Regions from separate parts of the Proteiniborus sp. genome, predicted to be linked through region 3. Evidence: a T-box and tRNA genes for the amino acid it is inferred to sense, from the RefSeq annotation. Region 3 holds a T-box; the other regions hold tRNA genes.
What was found. The T-box of region 3 lies ahead of ABV008_RS10695 (proline--tRNA ligase). A T-box ahead of a tRNA ligase gene usually reads a tRNA of that ligase, here a tRNA-Pro.
Positions count from the first base shown of each region.

Region 1 (3,290 bases), on a different contig from region 3:
TGGTAATAACTCCATGGTATGAAAAAGAAATACCTTTTGAAGAAGCTGCTGAAATAGGCACCAGAAAAGTAATCACAGATCATTCAACAATAGGCGTTGTAGTAACAACAGATGGCTCAATTACCGAGATTGATAGATCAAATTACATCAAAGCAGAAGAGAGGGTTATCAATGAACTAAAGGAATTAGATAAACCCTTTGTTGTTCTCCTTAATTCTAGGCACCCAGAATTAGATAGTACAATAGCCTTAAGAGAGAATTTAGAAGAAAAATATAAGGTTCCAGTTATAGCTGTAGATTGTCTTAACATGGAAATGCCAGAAATAAATAAGATCCTTGAAAAGGTATTATTAGAATTTCCTATAAAGGAAATTAACATTAATCTACCTCAATGGATTGAAGGATTACCAAAAAATCATTGGGTAAAGAGCACTATACTTAGTTCGATAAAGGAAATAGTTCACAATCTTCAAAGACTTAGCGAAATCAATTATGCTGTAAGCAAATTTGACGAGCTTGATATAATAAGTGATGTTAAGATCAAAGGAATTGAACTTGGTGAAGGTGTAACAAATATTGAGATGAATGTTGACGGTCAGTTATTTTACCAGATTTTGAATGAATTAACTGGTTACAAGATAGAAGGTGAACATCAATTATTAGGACTAGTAACAAGTTTGGCTAAAGCAAAGAAAGAATTTGATAAGATTGAAAGAGCTTTAAGCGATGCTAGGCTTACTGGATATGGGTTAGTTCCTCCTAGCCTTGAAGAATTGGATTTAGCAGAGCCTGAAATTTATAAACAAGGAAATAGATTTGGAGTTAAGCTAAAAGCAATGGCACCAAGTTTACATTTTATTAGGGCAGATCTAACAACTGAGGTTTCTCCTATAATAGGAACCGAGAAACAAAGTGAGGAGCTTGTAAAATATTTATTAGATGAATTTGAAAGTGATCCTTCAAAGATATGGGAATCAAATATGTTTGGGAAATCTTTACATGACCTAGTAAAGGAGCAGCTAGAAAGTAAGTTAAACATGATGCCAGAGGATGCTAGAAGTAAAATGCAAAGAACATTAGAAAGAATAGTGAATGATGGAAGTGGAGGACTAATCTGTATCATAATATAAAAATAGGAAGGTTTACCTTCCTATTTTTATGCAAAAACTGGTCGGGATGATAGGATTTGAACCTACGACCCCAAGTCCCCCAGACTTGTGCTCTACCAAGCTGAGCCACATCCCGATATCTATACTTATCCTTCGTAAAATAGACTAGTCTATAAAGTAATATTCACATTAATAATGTATTAATTATATACTATAATATTTGAATTTGCAAACAAGATGTATTACTGAGAAATCTAGTCTTTTAGTATTATTTTTGTGTAGATATTTTCTAGATTTGTTATTTGTGATATACTTTCTATAGACAATATTAGAAAGCAGGTACTGTTAATGGTTTCAAAATATATTATGCCAACTCTTGTAATGATATTATTTGTTAGTCTAATTGGCTATATACTAGTAGTTTTAAAAGAAAAATTATATTTGGACGACAATATTATCATTATTGGAAAGAAGTCTGTAACTCAAGAACATATAGATGAAGCTGATATGAAAGTTTTCTCTATAGGTGGAGTTAAAATAAAATCAGGTGATGAAGTGAGAGTTGTTTTTTCGAACAAAAATACAGTAGATGGTATAGTGATTGGAGCAAAAGCCAATAATATGGAGCTTTTAATTGTAACGCATAGAGATGAGGTAAAAACTTTTAAGGTAGACAAAATCAAGAAAGTAAAAATAGTAAGCAAGTATGGTAGTTTTTTTTAATTAGCCTTCTAGACTGTATAAATACAGGTGTTTAAAAATTTTTTCTCTTATTTTTGAAGGAAATAAGGAATTTTTGCAGAATTATCTATAGTAAGAGGTGGTTAAATGTCTCAAGAGGAAAGAAAAAAAAAAGAATCAAACGAAAAAAGTTTAGAGTAGGCTTAATAGCTATTGTAATTTCCTATGTTTTCCTTAGAATGTTACCTGTATTTTCTATTTCGAATCTTAAAACTGTAACCGTTGAAAATGGAGTAATAGAAGAGGTGGTTTCTTCTAAAGCTGTTATTATCAAAGATGAAGTTATATATAAATCTGAAACTCAAGGAGCTATATCTTTATTGAAAAAGGAAGGCGAAAAAGTAGGCAAAGGAGTACAGATTGGCAAGATTAATAAATCAGAAAATAGTTCTTACTCAAAAGAATTAGATGAAATAGAAATGCAGATAGAATTAATAAAAAAAACATCAGGTAGCAAAGAAGTATTTAACAAAGATAAAGAGAAAATCCAAAGCAATATTGAGATAATAATAGACGAACTTCAAAATAGTATTATAAAAGAAAACTATAAAGATGCTTCTATTTATAAAAACACTTTATTAGAGAGTATTGATAAACATCAGTTAGTTACAGGGCAAAAAAGTCTTGTGTCTCAAAGTCTTGATAGTCTTATGAAAAAAAGAGATAATATAATTAAGAATTTGGAAAAATCAGAGATAATTAACTATTCTTCGAAAGCAGGAATTGTAAGCTACGAGCTAGATGGATTAGAAGAAGTTTTTTCTGTAAACAAAATTAATGAATATGAACTAAGTGATTTTAGGATTATTGATAGCAATAAGATTGACTTATTAGAAAAAAAGGAAGTTAAGTATGGAGAACCTGTCTTTAAAATTATTGATAACTTCGCATGGTATGTGATGACTGAAGTTGACGGAAAAAATGCGGACAAGCTAAAAGAAGGCAAAACTATATTTGTAAGGATAAATGATAATGATAAAAAGATAATTGCTAGGATAGTAAAACTTATTAAGGAAAAAGATAAGTGCTTAATAATTTTGAAGTTTACAGATTATTTGCATGAGCACTATAAGGAAAGATACATAGACCTTCATATAATAAAAAATACTTATGATGGATTAATTGTTCCCAATAAATCCATCATTGAGAAAGAAGGAATTAAGGGTGTCTATATTAAAGACATTAGTGGCATAGTAAAATTTAGACCGGTAAAAATATTAACAAGTGATGGAGAGAATACTATTGTAAGTGAAGGAGAAGGAAACAGTAGACAAATAGAGATTAACGTAAATGGGACTAAACTAAAAATTGGGACAATACAAATGTTTGATGAAGTATTTACTAATGGAAATAAGCTTAAAGAAGGCATTATTTTAAATTAACTTAGGGAGGGATACAAAATTTACATAAGAGATAATATTGAAATCATTAAAGAAAAAG
Region 1 is NZ_JAWRHZ010000055.1:99,039-102,328, forward strand. Features, by position in the region: gene spoIVA (stage IV sporulation protein A) at 1-1,130, shown strand, start outside; tRNA gene ABV008_RS11355 (tRNA-Pro) at 1,169-1,245, opposite strand; gene ABV008_RS11360 (hypothetical protein) at 1,458-1,832, shown strand; gene ABV008_RS11365 (biotin/lipoyl attachment domain-containing protein) at 2,030-3,232, shown strand; gene ABV008_RS11370 (YggS family pyridoxal phosphate-dependent enzyme) at 3,269-3,290, shown strand, end outside.
Region 1: it has a tRNA-Pro gene. The T-box ahead of ABV008_RS10695 (proline--tRNA ligase) is inferred to sense a tRNA for this amino acid. The anticodon was not compared.

Region 2 (3,290 bases), on a different contig from region 3:
ATGTCTCACAAGCAACTCTTGCATCTGGGTCCTTTTCCAGTATAGCATCTAATACAGAATCTGATATTTGATCGCATATTTTATCTGGATGTCCTTCTGTTACTGACTCTGAAGTAAATAACCACTTTCTCATCTAAATTACCTCCATGTATTTTTATAATTCTATTGTTTGTATTTTTACAATAAAAAAACCCCTTCAGAAAAGAAGAGGAATTCGTTCTTTAAACCTCATCTTTCAGAATCCACATTCTGTAGGATTTAGCACCTGATAACAAAAGTTACTGGTTGCTGGGCTTCAACGGGCCTATTCCCTCCGCCACTCTTAATAAGGTATGGATATTCTATTGTTTTTCATCAAAAGAATATTATCATATGTGCCTTTATATGTCAATAATTGTTTTTAAATTGACATAATCATTATTTAAACTTAATATAATAAGTCCGAAATATCTTAAAGAATTGAAGTAATTCCATGACTCAAAATCAAAACTATAACACCGGCTGTTACTATGCCAAGTATAATGGCTGGAAATGCATACTTAAACCTTATATTAAATAGGGTAGCAGCTACACAACCAGTATAAGCTCCTGTAGTTGGTAGTGGAATAGCAACAAGGATGTACAAGCCTAACACACTATATTTCACTATGTTTTTACTCTTTTTTAATGTTCTATTTTTTATCCATCTGATAATATTGCCAATTATTTTTACATCCTCTAATGCACTAAAAATAGGTCTTAAGAGTAAAAGTAAAAAAGGAACTGGAAGACTATTCCCAATAATACTAATTATAGTGCTATGTAATGGGCTAAAACCTTTTGATATTCCAAGAGGTATTGCCCCCCTTAGTTCAAATATTGGAGTAGCAGCAAATAACATTATAATAAATTCATCTTTAATGGTCTCAAATATTTCTCCCATCTCATCCCCCTCGATTATAAATGATTTTTATTACTTCTTATAATTATATAGCAAAAAACAGTATTTTAGAAGGTTTTTTAATTTTCTAATATAATGAATAAATAATACTTAGCTACATAATGTAATGTTAAGATTATGCCACTTTATTAACAAAAAAAGCTTATAATGAGCTAATAAGGCGAAAATATGGTATTGCATTTAGAGCCTCAATCACTTATAATGAAAAGGTAGCAGTTTTCCGGGGTGTAGCGCAGTTTGGTAGCGCACGTGGTTTGGGACCATGGGGCCGGGGGTTCGAGTCCCTCCACCCCGACCAAGGCTAAAGCCGAGATGAGTAAATCATCTCGGCTTTTTCTTTTTCAATAAAGTTCAAAAATAATAGAAATATTCATGTCCAAAACCATGAGCGTATATTTTTACTATTTTTTTCTAGGTTACATAATTGTAATTATATTGTAACCAAATTATAATCTAACCTCTATCTTTATGCTATATAATTGTAGATAACGGCGGAAGAATTATAGTAATCATGGAACTTTTTTGTCATAATTTCGGTCAAATCTATCGTCGGTCAATTATTCTTCGAGAGGATGATTAAAGCGAAAAGTCCTAATTCTTCCCTAAATTAAAATAATATAAAAAACAAAAGAGAGGTGTATACACAATATGAATAGATACATAAGAAATTTAGTAATAGGGGTATCCTCTGCAGCTATGATATTTTGCAGTTTTACTCCAAGTCTTGCAGCCATGCCCTTTGTAATACACGAAGAAAGAATGTCAGAAAATATATCAAGTGGTGTAATACACGAAACAATCAAGCAGTTCAACTCAAATGGCTGGTGGAACATAAATGTATTAAAAGTAAATCTAGATGATGAATATACTGATATAAAAGCCTTATTTAGCAAAGATGGCATTTCTAAAAGAGATACTGTTACAAATATGATGAAATCATCAAATGTAGTAGGGGCTATAAATGGAGATTTCTTTTCTACAGTATATAGCTCATACCCAGAAGGTGTAGTGATTGACAATGGAAAGATGATATCATCTCCTTACAACACTTGGAATCAAGGTCTTCCTGTATTTGCAGTAGACAACTATAAAAATCCTTCCATATCATTCTGGGATTGGAGTATAAAAGTAACTGCTCAAAACGGAGCAGTAGTAAATGTTAAAGCAATGAACAAAGAAAGTAAACTCCACGAAGAAGTTATAATATACGATAAGAGCTGGAATAGCCAATCCTTAGGAAACAAAGTATTTAATGACCTTATAGAAATAGTAGTAGTTGATGATTATGTAACTGAAGTAAGAGTAGGTCAACCTCCTATTCCATTTCCTGAAAACGGATATATCATTACAGGAAGAGGAAGTGTTGCTAGTCAGCTACAGAACAACTTTCATGTAGGAGAGAACGTAGTTCTAGAGTATTATACATCACCTGATTTTAATAATATAGCTTCAGCAATAGGTGGAGGAAGCCCCCTCTTAAAAGATGGTGTCAAAACCGATTTTAAAATAAATATTAAAGGTGATCATCCTAGAACAGCCATAGGAATAACAAAAGATAAAAGGCAACTCCTAATGGTTACTATAGATGGTAGAGATACTTCATATAAAGGTGTTAGTCAAGAAATTTTCGCAGATATTATGCTAAAGCTTGGAGCATATGATGCAATCAATTTTGATGGTGGTGGCTCTACTACCATGGCTGTAAAACCTGCTGGTACTGAAGAACCTACTTTAGTAAATCGCCCCTCTGACGGTGGTCAAAGAAGAGTAACAAACGGAATTGGTGTAACTAATAGCGCTCCTCAAGGAGAATTAAGCTATATTAAAGTATATACAGATGATACTAAGATGTTTGTAAATACTACTAGAAAGTTTTATGTAAAAGGATATGATGAGTTCCACAATCCAGTAGATATAGAAGATGAAAATGTTCAGTTCTTTATAGATGGTATAAGTGGCAAATTTAATGGAAATGTCCTTACTGCACATAGCTCTGGTGAAGGAACAGTAAAGGCATTCTACAACAATACTCTTGCAGAAACAAAAATTAAGGTGCTTGGAGATGTAAAGGAGCTTCAATTAGATACAGATAAATTTGGAGTAGATATATCAAATCAAAAGAACCTAGGAAAAATATATGGAAAGAATAGTCAAGGCCATGTAGCCCTTATAGAACCAAGTGACGTAGCTTGGGAGGCAATAGGTGGTGTTGGCTATGTAGATAATGGCGTGTTTTATAGTTCAAATAAACCAACAGCAGGAGCTATTGTAGCAAGGCTAGGAAGTGCAGTTGAAAGCACATTAGTTTCAGTAGGATATGAAGAAGCTATGATAAATGATTTTGAAGGCT
Region 2 is NZ_JAWRHZ010000017.1:30,099-33,388, reverse strand. Features, by position in the region: gene metK (methionine adenosyltransferase) at 1-133, opposite strand, end outside; SAM riboswitch class I at 226-332, opposite strand; gene ABV008_RS02670 (COG2426 family protein) at 452-922, opposite strand; tRNA gene ABV008_RS02665 (tRNA-Pro) at 1,162-1,238, shown strand; gene ABV008_RS02660 (phosphodiester glycosidase family protein) at 1,589-3,290, shown strand, end outside.
Region 2: it has a tRNA-Pro gene. The T-box ahead of ABV008_RS10695 (proline--tRNA ligase) is inferred to sense a tRNA for this amino acid. The anticodon was not compared.

Region 3 (3,290 bases):
AATTTTCAAAAGGGATGAAGCAGAAAGTATCTATAGCAAGAAGCATAGTCCATGATCCGAAAATAATGCTACTTGATGAACCTACAACAGGACTCGATGTAACGTCAGTAAGAATAGTACATGAATTTATATTAGACCAGAAAAAAGAAGGAAAGACAATTATTTTTTCTAGCCATTCAATGAATGAGGTAGAAAAGCTATGCGATGTAGTAGGAATAATCAACAAAGGTAAATTAATTGAAATATCTACTTTAGATGAATTGAAAGATAAATTCAATAGCAATAATCTAGAAGATATATTTGTTGAATTGGTAGGTGAGTAAAGTGAATATTAAATATGCTATGATTGTACTTAAAAAAGAGCTTAAGGATACTTTTAGAGATAAGAAAACAATATTTTCAAGTATTATAATACCTATATTAATTTTCCCTATCATGGCTTTTGCATTGGGCTTCAGCACATCTGAAATAATAAATGATGAGCAGAAACCTGTGGATATTGCATTAATAACCAATGGTGAAACAAAATTAGAAACATATTTTAGAGAAACAGGTCAAATAAATATAATAAATACTGATGATCCTGATAAAGCCTTAGAAGATTTAACAGTAAAAGCTATAGTTAAAATTGAAGAAGGTTTTGATAATAAAATTGAAAGCGGAACTATGGGAAATGTGGAAGTTATCTATGATCAATCAAGCCAAAAGTCAGATATGGCTACTTCAAGACTCAACCGTATTATAGAAAGCTACTCCCAGGCTATTACAAACGAAAGACTTAAGGCTATTGGTGTAGACCTAGAGGCATTAAAGGCAGTGTCAATAAAGAGCACCTCTGTTTCCAAGGATGGAGGTATGGGATTAATGATTTTCTCCATGATTTTTCCTATGCTTATAACAATATATTCTGCAATAAGTGGATTAGCAACTGCTACAGACTTAGGAGCAGGAGAAAAAGAAAGACAGACTCTTGAACCATTGTTAACTACTAAAGCCAGTAGATTATCAATACTTGGAGGAAAATTTTTTGCAGTATTTATTTCAGGAGTAATTGGAACTGTAGCATCACTCATTGGTTTTTTCATAGCATCAAAGATGAACCCAGACTTTTTAGGAACTGGTGTAGCATTACCACTAACACCTATACTAGTAATAGGAGTGTTTTGCGCAGGGCTTAATTTAATATTCAGTGGACTAGAACTTACAATTAGCTTCTATGCAAGGAATTTTAAAGAAGCTCAAACATATTTAGCACCACTATCGGTAATACTATTGATACCAGCTTATATGACAATGTATTTAGATGGAAAGGCAGTACCAGAGGTATATTTCCACATACCAATAATAAATACAATAGCAATTATAAAAGAAGCCTTAGTTCAAATTATCGATCCAGTACATATACTAATAGTATTAGGCTGGACACTAGTATATATATTTGCTTCACTATTCTTGACAGTAAATATGTTCAAGAAAGAATCTGTAATTTTTAGAGCATAATGTAAAAATAATTGACAAATCAATTATTTTTTAGTAATATAAGCTTTAATTGATACAAGATAATATTAAAAAGCATTGAAGGGAAATAGTAGATATTTAAGGTCTACAGAGAAGAAATCCTAGGCTGAGAGATTTCTAACCCAATGAATATTGAACCCATCCCAGAGCTTCTAGACAGAAAAAGTTAAGTCTAGACGGTTTTTGCCGTTATTTATTTCGAGTGGACTATTAATCTAATAGTCTATTAGGGTGGTACCGCGGATATAACCTTCGTCCCTTTTTGGGATGAAGGTTTTTCTATTTTTTATTAGATATTCAAAGTTTCTGAACAAATTGAAGATGGAGAGTGATATATATGAAAATGTCAAAGCTTTATATGCCAACATTAAGAGAGGTACCTTCAGAGGCAGAGCTTCCAAGTCATCAGCTTTTATTAAGAGCAGGAATGATAAGAAAATTAGTATCAGGAGTGTATTCGTATTTACCTCTTGGAATTAGAGTACTTAAAAAGGTTGAAGACATTGTAAGAGAGGAAATGGATGCAATAGATTCTCAAGAAGTTCTTATGTCAGCAATACAACCTGCTGAGCTTTGGAAAGAATCAGGAAGATGGGATGATTTTGGTCCTGAAATGTTTAGATTATATGACAGAAACCAAAGAGAGTTTTGTCTAGGGCCAACACATGAAGAAATATTTACCGATCTTATTAGACATGAAGTTAAATCCTACAAGCAACTTCCACTTAGTCTTTATCAAATACAAACAAAGTATAGAGATGAAAAAAGACCTAGATTTGGACTAATGAGAGCAAGAGAATTTATAATGAAGGATGCATATACATTTGATATAGATGAAGAAGGTATGAGAAAATCTTATGAGGATATGTGGAAAGCTTATGAAAAAATCTTCTCAAGATGTGGATTAAAATTCAAAGTTGTTCAAGGTGACTCTGGAGCTATGGGTGGAAGCGACTCCCATGAATTCATGGCCATGTCAGAGTATGGCGAAAGTGCAATAGCTTATTGCGATAGCTGTGATTATGCTGCTACAGATGAGAAAGCAAGCTGCTTATATGAAGTAGCTTCTACTACACAAGAAAAACTTCAGCCTGAAAAGGTCCATACACCAAATGCAAAAACTATAGAAGATGTAGCTAATTTCTTTAATGCATCTGCTGAAAGCTTTGCAAAGACTTTATTAATTAAAGCTAAAGATGAAGTAGTTGCAGTAGTAATACCAGGAAGTAGAGAACTTAATGAAATAAAACTAGTTAATGTGTTAGGCGTTCCAGAACATGAAATCATGATGGCGGACGAAGAGACAGTAAAGGCAGTTACAGGTGCAGAAGTAGGATTTGCTGGTCCAATCAACCTAAAAAAAGATATAAGAATTATAGTTGATTCTAGAGTTACAAAAATGAACAACTTCATAGTAGGAGCTAATGAGACAGATTACCATATCAAGAATGTAAATTATGGCAGAGACTTTGAGGGAGAAGTAGTTGAAGACTTATTATTAGTTAGAGAAGGAGACAAATGTCCAAAATGTGGTGCACCACTTAAAATGGATAGAGGAATAGAAGTAGGTAATATATTCCAGCTAGGATTAAAATATAGTGGAGCATTAAACGCCACATTCTTAGATGAGAATGGTAAAGAGCAAAAAATATACATGGGTTCTCATGGAGTAGGAGTGTCAAGAACGGCTGCTGCTGTAATAGAACAATGCCATGATGAAAATGGAATCGTATGGCCATTATCAGTAGCACCTTATCATGTAATTGTCACTA
Region 3 is NZ_JAWRHZ010000053.1:16,504-19,793, forward strand. Features, by position in the region: gene ABV008_RS10685 (ABC transporter ATP-binding protein) at 1-323, shown strand, start outside; gene ABV008_RS10690 (ABC transporter permease) at 325-1,500, shown strand; T-box leader at 1,567-1,781, shown strand; gene ABV008_RS10695 (proline--tRNA ligase) at 1,856-3,290, shown strand, end outside.